3 regions of the Streptomyces sp. NPDC057616 genome follow, and region 3 is predicted to be linked to each of the others. Evidence: riboswitches for the same ligand, from Rfam matches in the RefSeq annotation. Region 3 holds a riboswitch; each other region holds the start of a gene.
What was found. Region 3 has a riboswitch for thiamine pyrophosphate ahead of thiO (glycine oxidase ThiO). Riboswitches for the same ligand answer to the same signal wherever they lie in the genome.

Region 1 (4,515 bases), on a different contig from region 3:
ATGAGCTTTCTCGTCTCCGAGGAGCTCTCGTTCCGCATCCCGGTGGAACTGCGTTACGAGACCTCTGATCCGTATGCCGTACGGCTGACCTTCCACCTGCCCGGTGATGCGCCGGTGACCTGGGCGTTCGGCCGCGAACTGCTCATCGACGGGGTGGGCCGGCCGTGCGGTGAGGGGGACGTGCGGGTCTCGCCCGTCGAACCGGACTCGCTCGCCGAGGTGCTGATCCGGCTTCAGGTGGGCTGTGACCAGGCGCTGTTCCGCTCGTCGACGGCACCGCTCATCGCCTTCCTCGACCGCACCGACAAACTGGTGCCGCTTGGCCAGGAGGGCTCCCTCGCGGACTTCGACGCCCATCTCGACGAGGCGCTGGACAGGATTCTGGCGGAGGAGCAGAGCGCGGGCTGACGGACCGGTGCCAGTCAGTGGCCGTAACGCTTCTGCGTGCGACGGAGGGTTGCAGGAACGCTTCTGCGTCGGGTGTGCCCGCACCCGGCGCAGCAGGAGCCCGCTCAGCGCTTGCGGCGCCTGCCCCTCCCCGACCGCGCCGGAACCGGCGCTGCGGCGCCCGGCGACCTCCCCGCGACCGGCTCGGCCGCCGGACGGTCGGCCGCGACCACCAGGGCCGCGAGCAGCGTCGTCACCGGGACCGAGGCGACCAGGCCGATCGAGCCCACCAGCGTGCGCACGATCTCCTCGGCCACCAGCTCGCTGTTGGCGACCGTCCCCACGCCGCTCTGCGCGATGGAGAAGAGCAGCAGCAACGGCAGGGCGGCGCCCGCGTAGGCGAGGACGAGGGTGTTGACCACGGACGCGATGTGGTCCCGGCCGATGCGGATGCCGGCCCGGTACAGCTCCCGCCGGCCCATCGACGGGTTCGCCTCGTGCAGCTCCCAGACCGCCGAGGTCTGGGTGACCGTCACGTCGTCGAGGACGCCGAGCGAGCCGATGATGACGCCCGCGAGCAGCAGACCGCTCATGTCGATCGACGGGTACAGGCCGTGGATCAGGCCGGTGCTGTCGTCCGTGTTGCCGGTCAGCGCCGCCCAGCCGATGAATCCGGAGCCGAGCAGGCCGATCAGCGCGAGGGAGAGCAGCGTGCCGAGCACCGCCACGGAGGTACGGGCGGACAGGCCGTGGCACATGTAGAGGGCGAGCAGCATGATGGCGCTCGACCCGACCACCGCCACGAGCAGCGGGTTCGAGCCCTGCAGGATCGCGGGCAGGATGAAGAAGGTCAGCACCATGAAGCTGACGGCCAGCGCGACCAGCGCCATGACCCCGCGCAGACGGCCCACCACCACGACGGCGAGCGCGAAGATGCCGGCGAGCAGCGCCATGGGGAACCGCCGGTTGACGTCGGTCACCGAGTACTGCAGGTCCCTCGGGGCGGACGGCTCGTAGGCGGCCACGACCTTCTCGCCCTCGTGCAGCTGCCGTGACTGGTCCGGTTGCACGATCTCGGTGAACGTGCGGCCCTTGTCCTTGCCGGTGTCGACGCGGATCGTCGCCTTCTTGCAGGTGCCCTTCTCCGGCTGCTGGGCGGAGGAGCTCGCGGCGCCGGAGGCGTTGCCCGACGCGGCCTGGCCGGAGGCGTTCACCGACTTGCAGTCCACGTTCACGACCTTGGCGACCGTCGCCTGCTGGGTCTGCCGGTCGAAGCCCACGCCGGAACGCTGATGGGCCGGTGCGCCGCCGGGCCACAGCACCACGAGCCCGACCACCACGGCCGCGGTGAACGGGATGAGCACCGCCGCGATGACCTTGCGCAGGTGCTTGGAGACGGGCGCCGCAGGACCGTGGCTGTGCGAGTGACCGTGGCCGGCAGCGGCATTGGCGCGCTGCCCGTGACCGTGTCCATGGCCTGCACCGTGACCGTGTTCCTGGCCGCTGTGGGAGGTGTGCTCAGGGCGCGGCTCGGGGGGTGGGTACGGGTGCTGGCGTGTCGTGGTCACCGCCCGATCATTGCAAGAACGCCGGGGCCCCCTGTTCAGCTCGCCGGAATTGACGCTAGCGTGGAGACACCTTTGCACACGCGGGAGCTCGGAGCACCGGGCTGAGAGGGCGCTGACCTCCGTCCCTGCGATGTTTCACGTGGAACATCACCGAAGTCGGGTGATGGCCCCAACGAGACGTCGACAGACGGATATCGCTGCGTCGACCGCCGAACCTGTTACCGGGTAATGCCGGCGTAGGGAGTAGGTCTCATGACCAACAAGGACGCACGCACGCCTGCCTCCAACCAGGACGAACTGTCCATTCCGGGCGAACAGTCCGGTGAACAGTCCTCGGAGGCCGGGAAGTCCATCGGCTGGCACAAGGCGTATGTCGAGGGCTCACGCCCCGATCTGCGGGTGCCGGTCCGTCAGGTGCACCTCACCAACGGGCAGTCGGTCACGCTGTACGACACCTCCGGCCCGTACACCGATCCGCTCACCCACACCGATGTCCGCAGGGGGCTCGCCCCGTTGCGGGAGAACTGGATCGTCGCCCGCGGAGACACCGAGGAGTACGCGGGCCGCCCCGTCCGCCCCGAGGACGACGGCATCAAGCACACCTCGCCGCGTGGCGGGCTGCGCAACCTCGACGCGGTCTTCCCCGGACGCCCGCGCCAGCCGCGGCGAGGGCGCGAGAGGATGCCGGTCACCCAGCTCGCCTACGCACGCCGGGGCGAGATCACGCCCGAGATGGAGTTCGTGGCGCTGAGGGAGAACGTGGCGCCCGAGGTGGTCCGCGAGGAGATCGCGGCGGGCCGCGCGGTGCTGCCGGCCAACGTCAACCACCCGGAGATCGAGCCGATGATCATCGGCAAGAGGTTCCTGGTGAAGGTCAACGCCAACATCGGCAACTCCGCGGTGACGTCCTCCATCGAGGAGGAGGTCGAGAAGATGACCTGGGCGACCCGCTGGGGCGCCGACACGGTCATGGATCTGTCCACCGGCCGCAACATCCACACGACCCGTGAATGGGTGCTTCGCAACTCCCCCGTGCCCATCGGCACCGTGCCGCTCTACCAGGCCCTGGAGAAGGTCGACGGCCGGGCCGAGGAGCTGACCTGGGAGATCTACAAGGACACCGTCATCGAGCAGGCCGAGCAGGGTGTGGACTACATGACGGTCCACGCGGGTGTGCGGCTGCCGTACGTCCCGCTCACCGCGAACCGCAAGACCGGCATCGTCTCGCGCGGCGGCTCGATCATGGCCGCCTGGTGCCTCGCGCACCACAAGGAGTCGTTCCTGTACGAGAACTTCGAGGAGCTCTGCGAGATCCTCGCCGCCTACGACGTCACGTACTCGCTGGGCGACGGCCTGAGGCCGGGTTCGATCGCGGACGCCAACGACGAGGCACAGTTCGCCGAGTTGCGCACGCTCGGGGAACTCAACACGATCGCCAAGCGCTTCAACGTACAGACCATGATCGAGGGCCCGGGGCACGTCCCGATGCACAAGATCAAGGAGAACATCGACCTTCAGCAGGAGATCTGCGAGGAGGCTCCGTTCTACACGCTCGGCCCGCTGACCACGGACGTCGCGCCGGCGTACGACCACATCACCTCCGGCATCGGTGCCGCGATGATCGCCTGGTGGGGCACGGCGATGCTCTGCTACGTCACGCCCAAGGAGCACCTGGGCCTGCCCAACCGCGACGATGTGAAGACGGGCGTGATCACCTACAAGATCGCCGCCCACGCGGCCGACCTCGCCAAGGGGCACCCCGGTGCCCAGGACTGGGACGACGCGCTGTCCGACGCCCGCTTCGAGTTCCGGTGGGAGGACCAGTTCAACCTCGCCCTGGACCCGGACACGGCAAGGGAGTTCCACGACGAGACCCTGCCCGCCGAGCCGGCCAAGACCGCCCACTTCTGCTCGATGTGCGGGCCGAAGTTCTGCTCGATGAAGATCTCCCAGGACATCCGCCGTGAGCACGGCGGGAACCGGGACGAGATCGAGGCGGGCATGGCGGAGAAGTCGAAGGAGTTCGCCGCCGCTGGGAACCGGGTGTATCTGCCGATCGCCGACTGACGGCGAGCGCCGCGTGTGCGCCGGAGCCCTTGAGGAGGGTTCCGGCGTGCGCCGCCCGTCGACTTGCATGCACCGACGTCGCGCATGCGGCTGAACATCTCGCCCGGTGGCGCCTTCGAGCGCCTGCGCGCCTACGCCTTCACCACAACCTCCCCCTCGTGGACATCGCCCACGACGTCGTGCACGAGGGGTCCGACCTGGACGGTCCGCCCGGCTGACACGGTGCGAGCAGACCGAAGAGGGCGTGGCGAAAGGGGTGTTCGGCTTGCGCTCCCCCGGCCGGCCCCCACGGGCCGCTCCGATGCGGAGGGCGCAAGCCGGCGCTCACTCCGGCTGGTGTTCCGGGCCTCCGAAGTCCGGGCTGGTGTAGTCCGGGCTCGAGAAGCTCGGGCGTGATCCGCCGGAGCCGTCGTCCGGGCTGCTGAAGCCGGGGCGGTCGTAGCCCAGGCTCGGCATACGGCTGGTCGGCGTCCGCGGTGTGGTGCTGTGCAGG
Region 2 (4,515 bases), on a different contig from region 3:
GGTGGCGCCCACCGCCGGAGAGCCTTCTCGTACGCCTGGTGGGAGTCCCCCACGTCGATGCGGTAGCGGAGCCGTGGCAGACCGGGCCGAAGAGGGTCCGCGTCCCGCACGAACCGCCACAGCAGCGGATCGTCGCGGTCGATCTCCTGACCGGGGCACAACTCGACGGAGAACTTGCCGGTCCTGCCGCCGCGAGCCCAGTAGATGCCGACCCCGGCCAGTGAGTCCCACCGGATCACCGCGGCCTGGTCACCGCGGATCCACCAGAGACCGGTCGCGTCGAAGACCGTGACCCAACGGCGGCCGCGCCAGCGGAGGACGAACTGGAGCACGCCGAGGAGGCCCATCCCAACCATCAGGCCCACGCACAGCCAACCCCTGACGGGGAGGTGGCCAACCCTCACCACGAGCCAGATCCCGGCGACTCCAAACCCCATCGCCATCAGGTCGAACGGCAGCGCATAGAGAAGACGCCGCAGCCCGTACCGCAACAGGGTCGCGTCCGGCGCCGGCCGGCTGTCGGAGATCATGGCGAGGGACTGTAGCGGCGTGGCGGCCCGCCGACTAGATCCCTACCGGGGCCCGACCTGGTCCAGGCGAAACGGCGAGCCCGGACACGTCGGCTGCCAGCCCCGGCGGAGGGCCGACGAGATGGCTGCGGCGACGTCTTTGGGCAGCACCGCAACGCTCGGCGCCGGGGTGTCCGCGTGCTGCACCGTGTACGTGCACGGCCTGCAGAGAGCCTGGTCGTACGTAGGCCGGCGGCGCAGGCGCCAGTGGGAGACCGTGCCGTCGACGACGATGCGTCGCGAACCCTTGCGGCCGATGGCCATGGCGCACCCTCCGTCACCTCGACTGGCGGCAGCGATGCCAGCTGGCCAGACCCTTCGGGTGAGCCGACCAATGGCGAACGGGAGTGACAGGCGTCCCAGGCGACGGCCCCAGGTCACCACCGTTCGTCTGCGACACTGGTACAGCCATGCCAAAGCCCGGAGAACTCACTTTCGTAGCCCCCCGCGGAGCCAAGAAGCCGCCGCGGCATCTTGCCGATCTTTCGCCTGCCGAGCGCAAGGAGGCGGTTGCCGAGATCGGGGAGAAGCCGTTTCGCGCCAAGCAGCTCTCGCAGCACTACTTCGCGCGGTACGCGCACGACCCGGCGGAGTGGACCGACATCCCGGCCGGCTCGCGCAGTCGGCTGCAGGAGGCTCTGCTGCCGGACCTGATGTCCGTCGTACGGCATCTGTCGACCGACCAGGGCACCACCCGCAAGACCCTGTGGCGGCTGTTCGACGGGACGCTCGTCGAGTCCGTGCTGATGCGGTACCCGGACCGGGTCACCATGTGCATCAGCTCGCAGGCCGGATGCGGGATGAACTGCCCGTTCTGCGCCACCGGGCAGGCGGGGCTGGACCGTAATCTCTCCGCCGCGGAGATCGTCCACCAGATCGTGGACGGGATGCGCGCGCTGCGGGACGGCGAGGTGCCCGGCGGGCCGGCCCGGCTGTCCAACATCGTCTTCATGGGCATGGGCGAGCCCCTCGCCAACTACAAGCGGGTCATCACGGCCATCCGGGCCCTCACCGACCCCGCCCCGGACGGGCTGGGGCTGTCCCAGCGCGGCATCACCGTGTCGACCGTCGGGCTCGTGCCGGCCATCCACCGGTTCGCCGACGAGGGCCTGAAGTGCCGGCTGGCGATCTCGCTGCACGCCCCCGACGACGAGCTGCGCGACACCCTCGTCCCCGTGAACACACGGTGGAAGGTGCGCGAGGTCCTCGACGCCGGGTTCGAGTACGTCGAGAAGAGCGGGCGCAGGCTGAGCATCGAGTACGCGCTCATTCGCGACATCAATGATCAGGCGTGGCGGGGAGACCGGCTCGGGAGGCTGCTGCGGGGCAAGCCCGTGCACGTCAATCTCATTCCGCTCAACCCGACGCCCGGTTCGAAGTGGACCGCCTCCCGGCCCGAGGACGAGAAGGCCTTCGTCGAGGCCATCGCCGCACACGGTGTACCGGTGACCGTCCGGGACACCCGTGGGCAGGAGATCGACGGGGCCTGCGGTCAGCTCGCGGCCACCGAGCGGTAACCTGAGCCGGTACGAACACCCGTACACACATCTGCATATTCCGACAGGGGAGCGCCACAGCGCTGAGAGTGCGGCAACCGGGCCGCAGACCCTCTGAACCTTGCCCAGGTCATTCTGGGTAGGAAGTTCGGTGATCACTCAAGCTGTTGCGCCCTGCCCGGGAGCCGTCGGCCCTGTCCGCCGGTCCCGGGCAGGGCCGCGTCTCTTCCTGGTCAGCCAGGAGGAATTCGGTGAACAACAACAGGAAGCTCGCGGCGCTGGTCGTCGGGCTGGGACTCGTGACCCTCTCCGCGTGCGGGTCCTCGTCCGGCGGCGGCGGGTCCGCCGGCTCCAAGTCCGTCACCCTCGTCAGCCACGACTCGTGGGCCGTCTCGAAGAGCGTGCTCGCCGACTTCGAGAAGCAGTCCGGCTACAAGGTGCACGTCCTCAAGGACGGCGACGCCGGTCAGGCCGTCAACAAGGCCATCCTCACCAAGGACGACCCGCAGGGCGACGTCTTCTTCGGCGTCGACAACACCCTGCTCTCGCGGGCGCTCGACAACGGCCTCTTCCAGTCGTACGAGGCCAAGGGCTCCGACATGATCCTGCCGGAGTTCCGGGTCGACCAGGCCAAGCACCGGGTCACGCCCATCGACTCCGGCGACATCTGCGTCAACTACGACAAGGCGTACTTCAGCAAGCACAGGCTGACGCCGCCGCAGTCGTTCGACGACCTGGTCAAGCCCCAGTACAAGAACCTCCTCGTCACCGAGAACGCCGCCACCTCCTCGCCCGGCCTCGGTTTCCTGCTCGGCACCGCCGCGAAGTACGGCGACGCGGGCTGGCAGGGCTACTGGAAGAAGCTCAAGGCCAACGGCGTGAAGGTCGTCGACGGCTGGGAGCAGGCCTACAACGAGGAGTTCTCCGGCTCCGCCGGCGGCAAGAAGGCCAAGGGCGACCGGCCGCTCGTCGTCTCCTACGCCTCCTCGCCGCCCGCCGAGGTCATCTACGCCGACCCGAAGCCGAAGACGGCGCCGACCGGGACGTCGTACGGCACCTGCTTCCGGCAGATCGAGTACGCGGGTCTGCTCAGCAACGCCAAGAACGCCAAGGGCGGCAAGGCGCTCCTGGACTTCCTGGTCACCAAGGAGTTCCAGGACGACATGCCGCTGAACATGTTCGTCTACCCGGTGCGGGAGGCCGCGCAGGTCCCGGCCGAGTTCCAGAAGTTCGGGCAGCCGGCCGGGGACCCGGAGAAGATGGCGCCCGGCAAGATCGCCGAGAACCGTGACCAGTGGGTCAAGTCGTGGACGTCACTCGTACTGAAGTAGCCGTCCGCGGCCGTCGCTCGGGGAGCGCGGCGCGGCTCGGCCTCATGGCCGTGCCCGTCGCGTTCTTCGCGCTGTTCTTCGCCTGGCCCGTGGCCGCGATCGTGGCGCGCGGGCTCAAGGTCGACGGGGCCTGGCAGTTCGGCCGGATCGCGGACGTCGTCACCCAGTCCGACATCCGGCACGTCCTGTGGTTCACCACCTGGCAGGCGCTTGCCTCGACCGCGCTCACGCTGCTGATCGCGCTCCCCGGCGCCTACGTCTTCGCGCGCTTCGACTTCCCCGGCAAGCAGGTGCTGCGGGCCGTCGTCACCGTCCCGTTCGTCCTGCCGACGGTCGTGGTCGGTACGGCCTTCCTCGCGCTCGTCGGACGCGGGGGACTGCTCGACGAGTGGTGGGGCGTACGGCTCGACACCACCGTGTGGGCCATCCTGCTCGCGCACGTCTTCTTCAACTACGCCGTCGTCGTACGGACCGTCGGCGGCCTGTGGAGCCAGCTCGACCCGCGGCAGGAGGAGGCCGCGCGGATGCTGGGCGCCTCGCCGCTGCGGGCCTGGCGGAGGGTGACGCTGCCCGCGCTCGCGCCCGCCGTCGCCGCGGCAGCGCTGATGGTCTTCCTCTTCACCTTCACCTCCTTCGGCGTGGTGCAGATCCTGGGCGGGCCCACCTTCTCCACGCTCGAGGTGGAGATCTACCGGCAGACGTCCGAGATCTTCGACCTCTCCACCGCCGCGGTGCTCACCATCGTCCAGTTCCTGGCGGTGGGCGTGATCCTCGCGGTGCACGCCTGGACCGTACGGCGGCGCGAGACGGCCCTGCGGCTCGTCGACGCGTCCGTGACCGCGCGACGGCCGCGCGGGGCCCGGGAGTGGGGGCTGCTCGCCGGCGTCCTGGCCACCGTCGCCGTGCTGCTCGTGCTGCCGCTCGCCGTGCTGGTGCAACGGTCGCTGGGCGCCCCGGACTTCGGCTACTACCGGTCGCTGACCCGCGACGACGGCGGCACCTTCCTCGTCCCGCCGATCGAGGCGATCGGCAACTCCCTGCAGTACGCGGCCGCCGCCACCGCCGTCGCCGTGCTGATCGGCGCCCTGGCCGCCGCGGCCCTCGCCCGCCGGGACGCGG
Region 3 (4,515 bases):
GGCGCGGCGCTTCACCTCCGTGCCTCGATTCTCGCTGAGGGCCTGGGCGGGGGTGCCCGGCAGGCTCTCGTCGGGAGTGAAGAGCCACTCGAGCATCTCCTCGTCCGTGAAGCCGTCGTCGCGCAGGAGCGTCAGGGTGCCGCTGAGGCCCTTGACGACCTTGTTCCCGTCGATGAAGGCGGCGGGGACGTGCAGTGCGCGGTTCTCACCACGGCGTACGGCGATGAGCTGGCCCTCCTTGACCAGCTGCCGCACTCGCGTCACCTCGACATCGAGCATCTCTGCGATGTCGGGGAGGGTGAGCCAGGCGGGGACGAGAGCATCGATCTTTGCGTCAATCTCGGTCACGGAATCAAGCCTGCCATCCCGCACTGACAGTCGGAAGCCAGGCTGGCCCGACCCGGGGGTCGCGCGTTACGCCGTGGCGGCCTTCAGGGGCCGGGCCGGGTCGCCGATGCGCTCGGCGTCCATCGGTGTGCCGGCCTCGATCAGCCGTCTGCCCTGCGCCAGGTCCCGGGGCCGGCCGACCGCGAGCAGGCCGACCAGACGGCCCTCGCGCAGCCAGCAGACGGACCAGGCGGGCCCGGCCGGGTCGCCGCGCCACAGGGTCGTGTCGGCGGAGGCGTGGTGACCGGCGTACTGGACGAAACGGCCGAACTGCTCGGACCAGAAGTACGGGACGGGGTCGTAGACGGCCGGCGGCACCCCGGTGCTGCCGCCGACGATGTTCTCGGCGACCGTCCGCGGCCCCTGGAGGGCGTTGTCCCAGTGGTGGACGAGCAGGCGCTCGCCGTAGCGCCCCGACGGGAAGGAGGCGCAGTCGCCGACGGCGTAGACGTCCGGTGCCGAGGTGCGCAGATGGGCGTCGGCGACGACCTCGTGGTGCCTGCCGAGCTCGATGCCGGAGCCGCTCAGCCAGGCCGTGGCGGGGCGGGCGCCGATGCCGACCACGACCGCGCCCGCGGGCAGCCGCGAGCCGTCGTCGAGGACGACCGCGCCGGGCTCGACGCGCTCCACGCGCGCGTGGGTGCGCAGTTCGACACCGGCGTCGGCGTACCAGCGGGCCATCGGCGCGGCCACCTCGGCGGGCAGGGCGCCGGCGAGCGGCCGGTCCGCCGCCTCGACGACGGTCACCGCGCAGCCCGCCTCGCGTGCGGCCGTGGCGAACTCGGCGCCGATCCAGCCCGCGCCGACCACCACGATGTCGTGCTGCCGGGCGAGGACGGGCCGCAGCCGCTCGGCGTCGTCCAGGGTGCGCAGCAGATGTACGCCGGGGACGCCCTCGGCGCCCGGCAGCCGAATCGGTTCGGCACCGGTGGCGAGCACGAGGACGTCGTACCGGACGGGACCGGCCTCGGTGTCCAGCTCGTGCTCGGCGGGGCGCAGGCCCAGCACCTCGCACCCGAGCTGAAGCTCGATGCCGAGCGCCTCGAAGTCGACGTCGAAGGCGGAGCCCTCGGACTTGCCGAGCAGGACGGCCTTGGAGAGCGGGGGCCGGTCGTAGGGCTGGTGGGGCTCGGCGCCGATCAGGGTCACGCGGCCGGTGAAGCCCTGCTCGCGCAGCGCCACCGCGGACTGCACACCGGCCATGCCCGCACCCACCACGACCACGCGCCGCGAGGGCGATCCACCCGTCTCCTGCGTCTGCTCGCTCACCTGATCACCCTAGCCAACTGACAAAATGTCAGTCAGCAGTCGTGCTCACTCAGTGACCTGCTCCACAACGCTGGTGCCGCTGCCGCTCTGCGACTCCCACTCCCAGGTCTCCTCCAGCCGCACGCGCCCGTCCGGCAGCTCCACCACCGTGGACACGCAGTGCCCCGAGGACGTCGTCCCGTCGCGCTTGAGCTGCACGTACCGGAAGTCCAGCCGGTCGCCGTCCCGGGTACCCACCAGATGGCCCCGTACGACGTCCCCGCCCGCGTACGCGGCCCAGATCTCGCCGTCCTTCTCGTGGTACGTGAACCGGGTCCGCGTACCCACCTGACCTGGGGCCTGGTCGGCGACAGGGGCGAGGACGAGTCCGTCCAGCGAGCGGGGCATGGCGGGAGGCTCCCTTACAGAGGCGCGGAGGGTCGGGCTAGGGTGGCCAACGTACAAGCACTCGCGGGAGCCCGGACGCACCGGGCTGAGAGGGAGGCTGGCGGCCTCCGACCGTACGAACCTGATCCGGGTCATGCCGGCGAAGGGAGGGGCTGGACGCCCATGCCGTCACGTATGTCGGACGTCCTCGTCGTCGGGGGCGGAATCATCGGCCTGGTCACGGCCTGGCGCGCCGCGCAGCGCGGGTTCGCCACGGCCCTCGTGGATCCCGAACCGGGGGGCGGTGCCGCGCAGGTGGCCGCCGGGATGCTCGCCGCGGTCACCGAACTGCACTACGGCGAGCAGACCCTGCTCGGCCTGAACCTCGCCTCGGCCCGCCGCTATCCGGAGTTCGCGGCCGAGCTGACCGAGCTCACCGGCCACGACCTCGGCTACCGCCGGTGCGGCACCCTCGCCGTCGCGCTGGACGCCGACGACCGCGCCCATCTGCGCGAACTGCACGCCCTGCAGCGGGAGTCGGGGCTGGAGTCGGAGTGGCTGTCGGGCCGCGACTGCCGGCGCCTGGAGCCGATGCTCGCGCCGGGCGTGCGCGGCGGGCTCCGGGTCGACGGCGACCACCAGATCGACCCGCGGCGGCTGGCACGCGCGCTGGTCGCCGCGTGCGAGCACGCGGGCGTGGTCTTCCACCGCCAGTGGGCCGAGCGCTTCCACGTCGCGGGCGACCGGGCCCGCGGTGTCACCACGGCGGACGGCACCGAACTGGGCGCGGGCCAGGTGGTGCTGGCCGCCGGCAGCCTCAGCGGGCGGCTCCCCGGTGTCCCCGACGACGTGCTGCCGCCAGTGCGGCCGGTGAAGGGGCAGGTGCTGCGGCTGACCGTGCCGCGGCGGTTCGCGCCCTTCCTGAGCCGCACCGTGCGCGCGGTGGTGCGCGGCAGCCAGGTCTACCTGGTGCCGCGCGAGAACGGCGAGCTGGTGATCGGCGCGACCACCGAGGAGCTCGGCTGGGACACGACGGTCACCGCGGGCGGGGTCTACGAGCTGCTGCGCGACGCGCACGAACTGGTCCCCGGCATCACCGAGCTGCCGCTGACGGAGACGCGCGCGGGTCTGCGCCCGGGCTCCCCCGACAACGCGCCCCTGCTCGGCCCGACGCAGCTGCCCGGGCTCCTGCTGGCCACCGGGCACCACCGCAACGGCGTGCTGCTCACGCCGGTCACCGGCGACGCCATGGCGCACGTCCTGACCACCGGTGAACTGCCGGACGAGGCCCGCCCGTTCACCCCGAGGCGCTTCGCGCGCGTGGAGCAGCCCGTATGAACATCTCCGTCAACGGGGAGCCCCGGGAGTTCGCTTCCGGCACCGCTCTCGACACCGTCGTGCGGACGCTGACCCCGGCCCCCTCCGGCGTGGCCGCCGCCCTCAACGAAACCGTCGTCCCGCGCGCGCAGTGGCCGGCGACGCCCCTCTCCGACGGGGACCGCGTCGAGGTCCTCACCGCCGTCCAAGGAGGCTGACCCATGGCCGACGATCCCTTCGCCCTCGGCGGTACGTCCTTCACGTCCCGCCTGATCATGGGTACCGGCGGTGCCCCGAGCCTCGACGTGCTGGAGCGGGCGCTGGTGGCGTCCGGCACGGAGCTGACCACGGTCGCGATGCGGCGCGTGGACCCCTCGGTGCACGGCTCGGTGCTCTCCGTCCTGGACCGGCTCGGCATCCGGGTACTGCCGAACACGGCCGGCTGCTTCACCGCCGGGGAGGCGGTGCTGACCGCGCGGCTGGCGCGCGAGGCCCTCGGCACCGATCTGGTCAAGCTCGAGGTGATCGCCGACGAGCGCACCCTGCTGCCCGATCCGATCGAGCTGCTCGACGCCGCCGAGACCCTGGTCGACGACGGCTTCACCGTGCTGCCGTACACCAACGACGACCCCGTCCTCGCCCGGAAGCTGGAGGACGCCGGCTGCGCGGCGATCATGCCGCTCGGCTCGCCCATCGGCTCCGGTCTCGGCATCCGCAACCCGCACAACTTCCAGCTGATCACCGAGCACGCGTGCGTGCCGGTGATCCTGGACGCGGGCGCCGGTACGGCCTCGGACGCGGCGCTCGCGATGGAGCTGGGGTGCGCGGGTGTGATGCTCGCCTCGGCGGTGACGCGGGCGCAGGAGCCGCAGCTGATGGCCGAGGCCATGAAGCACGCGGTGGAGGCGGGCCGGCTGGCGTACCGGGCGGGCCGCATTCCGCGCCGTCACTTCGCCGAGGCGTCCTCGCCGCACCAGGGGCGCGCGCACCTGGATCCCGAGCGTCCCGCCTTCTGAACGCGCGTTCGACGGGCCCCGGAAACGGGTGCGAGGTCCGTCACAGGTCGGCTGCAGTCACGCCCCGATCCGGCAGGAACGGACGGCCTTGTCGGTCACGGCTCGTACACTCACCTGCGTGGATACGACCCTTCAGGACCCTCTGGTCGGGCAGGTGCTC

Region 1: it holds a riboswitch for thiamine pyrophosphate, as region 3 does, so the genes downstream of both, thiC (phosphomethylpyrimidine synthase ThiC) here and thiO (glycine oxidase ThiO) in region 3, are expected to answer to the same signal.
Region 2: it holds a riboswitch for thiamine pyrophosphate, as region 3 does, so the genes downstream of both, ACFU97_RS30900 (thiamine ABC transporter substrate binding subunit) here and thiO (glycine oxidase ThiO) in region 3, are expected to answer to the same signal.

Annotation. Positions count from the first base shown of each region.
Region 1 is NZ_JBHVGU010000017.1:127,045-131,559, reverse strand. It holds gene ACFU97_RS22515 (SsgA family sporulation/cell division regulator) at 1-408, shown strand, start outside; gene ACFU97_RS22510 (YibE/F family protein) at 513-1,955, opposite strand; TPP riboswitch at 2,026-2,215, shown strand; gene thiC (phosphomethylpyrimidine synthase ThiC) at 2,208-4,022, shown strand; gene ACFU97_RS22500 (hypothetical protein) at 4,347-4,515, opposite strand, start outside.
Region 2 is NZ_JBHVGU010000028.1:69,723-74,237, reverse strand. It holds gene ACFU97_RS30910 (hypothetical protein) at 1-530, opposite strand, end outside; gene rlmN (23S rRNA (adenine(2503)-C(2))-methyltransferase RlmN) at 980-2,086, shown strand; TPP riboswitch at 2,122-2,229, shown strand; gene ACFU97_RS30900 (thiamine ABC transporter substrate binding subunit) at 2,317-3,396, shown strand; gene ACFU97_RS30895 (ABC transporter permease) at 3,441-4,515, shown strand, end outside.
Region 3 is NZ_JBHVGU010000048.1:43,181-47,695, reverse strand. It holds gene ACFU97_RS39990 (Rv2175c family DNA-binding protein) at 1-348, opposite strand, end outside; gene ACFU97_RS39985 (NAD(P)/FAD-dependent oxidoreductase) at 415-1,656, opposite strand; gene ACFU97_RS39980 (hypothetical protein) at 1,702-2,043, opposite strand; TPP riboswitch at 2,097-2,208, shown strand; gene thiO (glycine oxidase ThiO) at 2,206-3,360, shown strand; gene thiS (sulfur carrier protein ThiS) at 3,357-3,557, shown strand; gene ACFU97_RS39965 (thiazole synthase) at 3,561-4,355, shown strand; gene pknB (Stk1 family PASTA domain-containing Ser/Thr kinase) at 4,474-4,515, shown strand, end outside.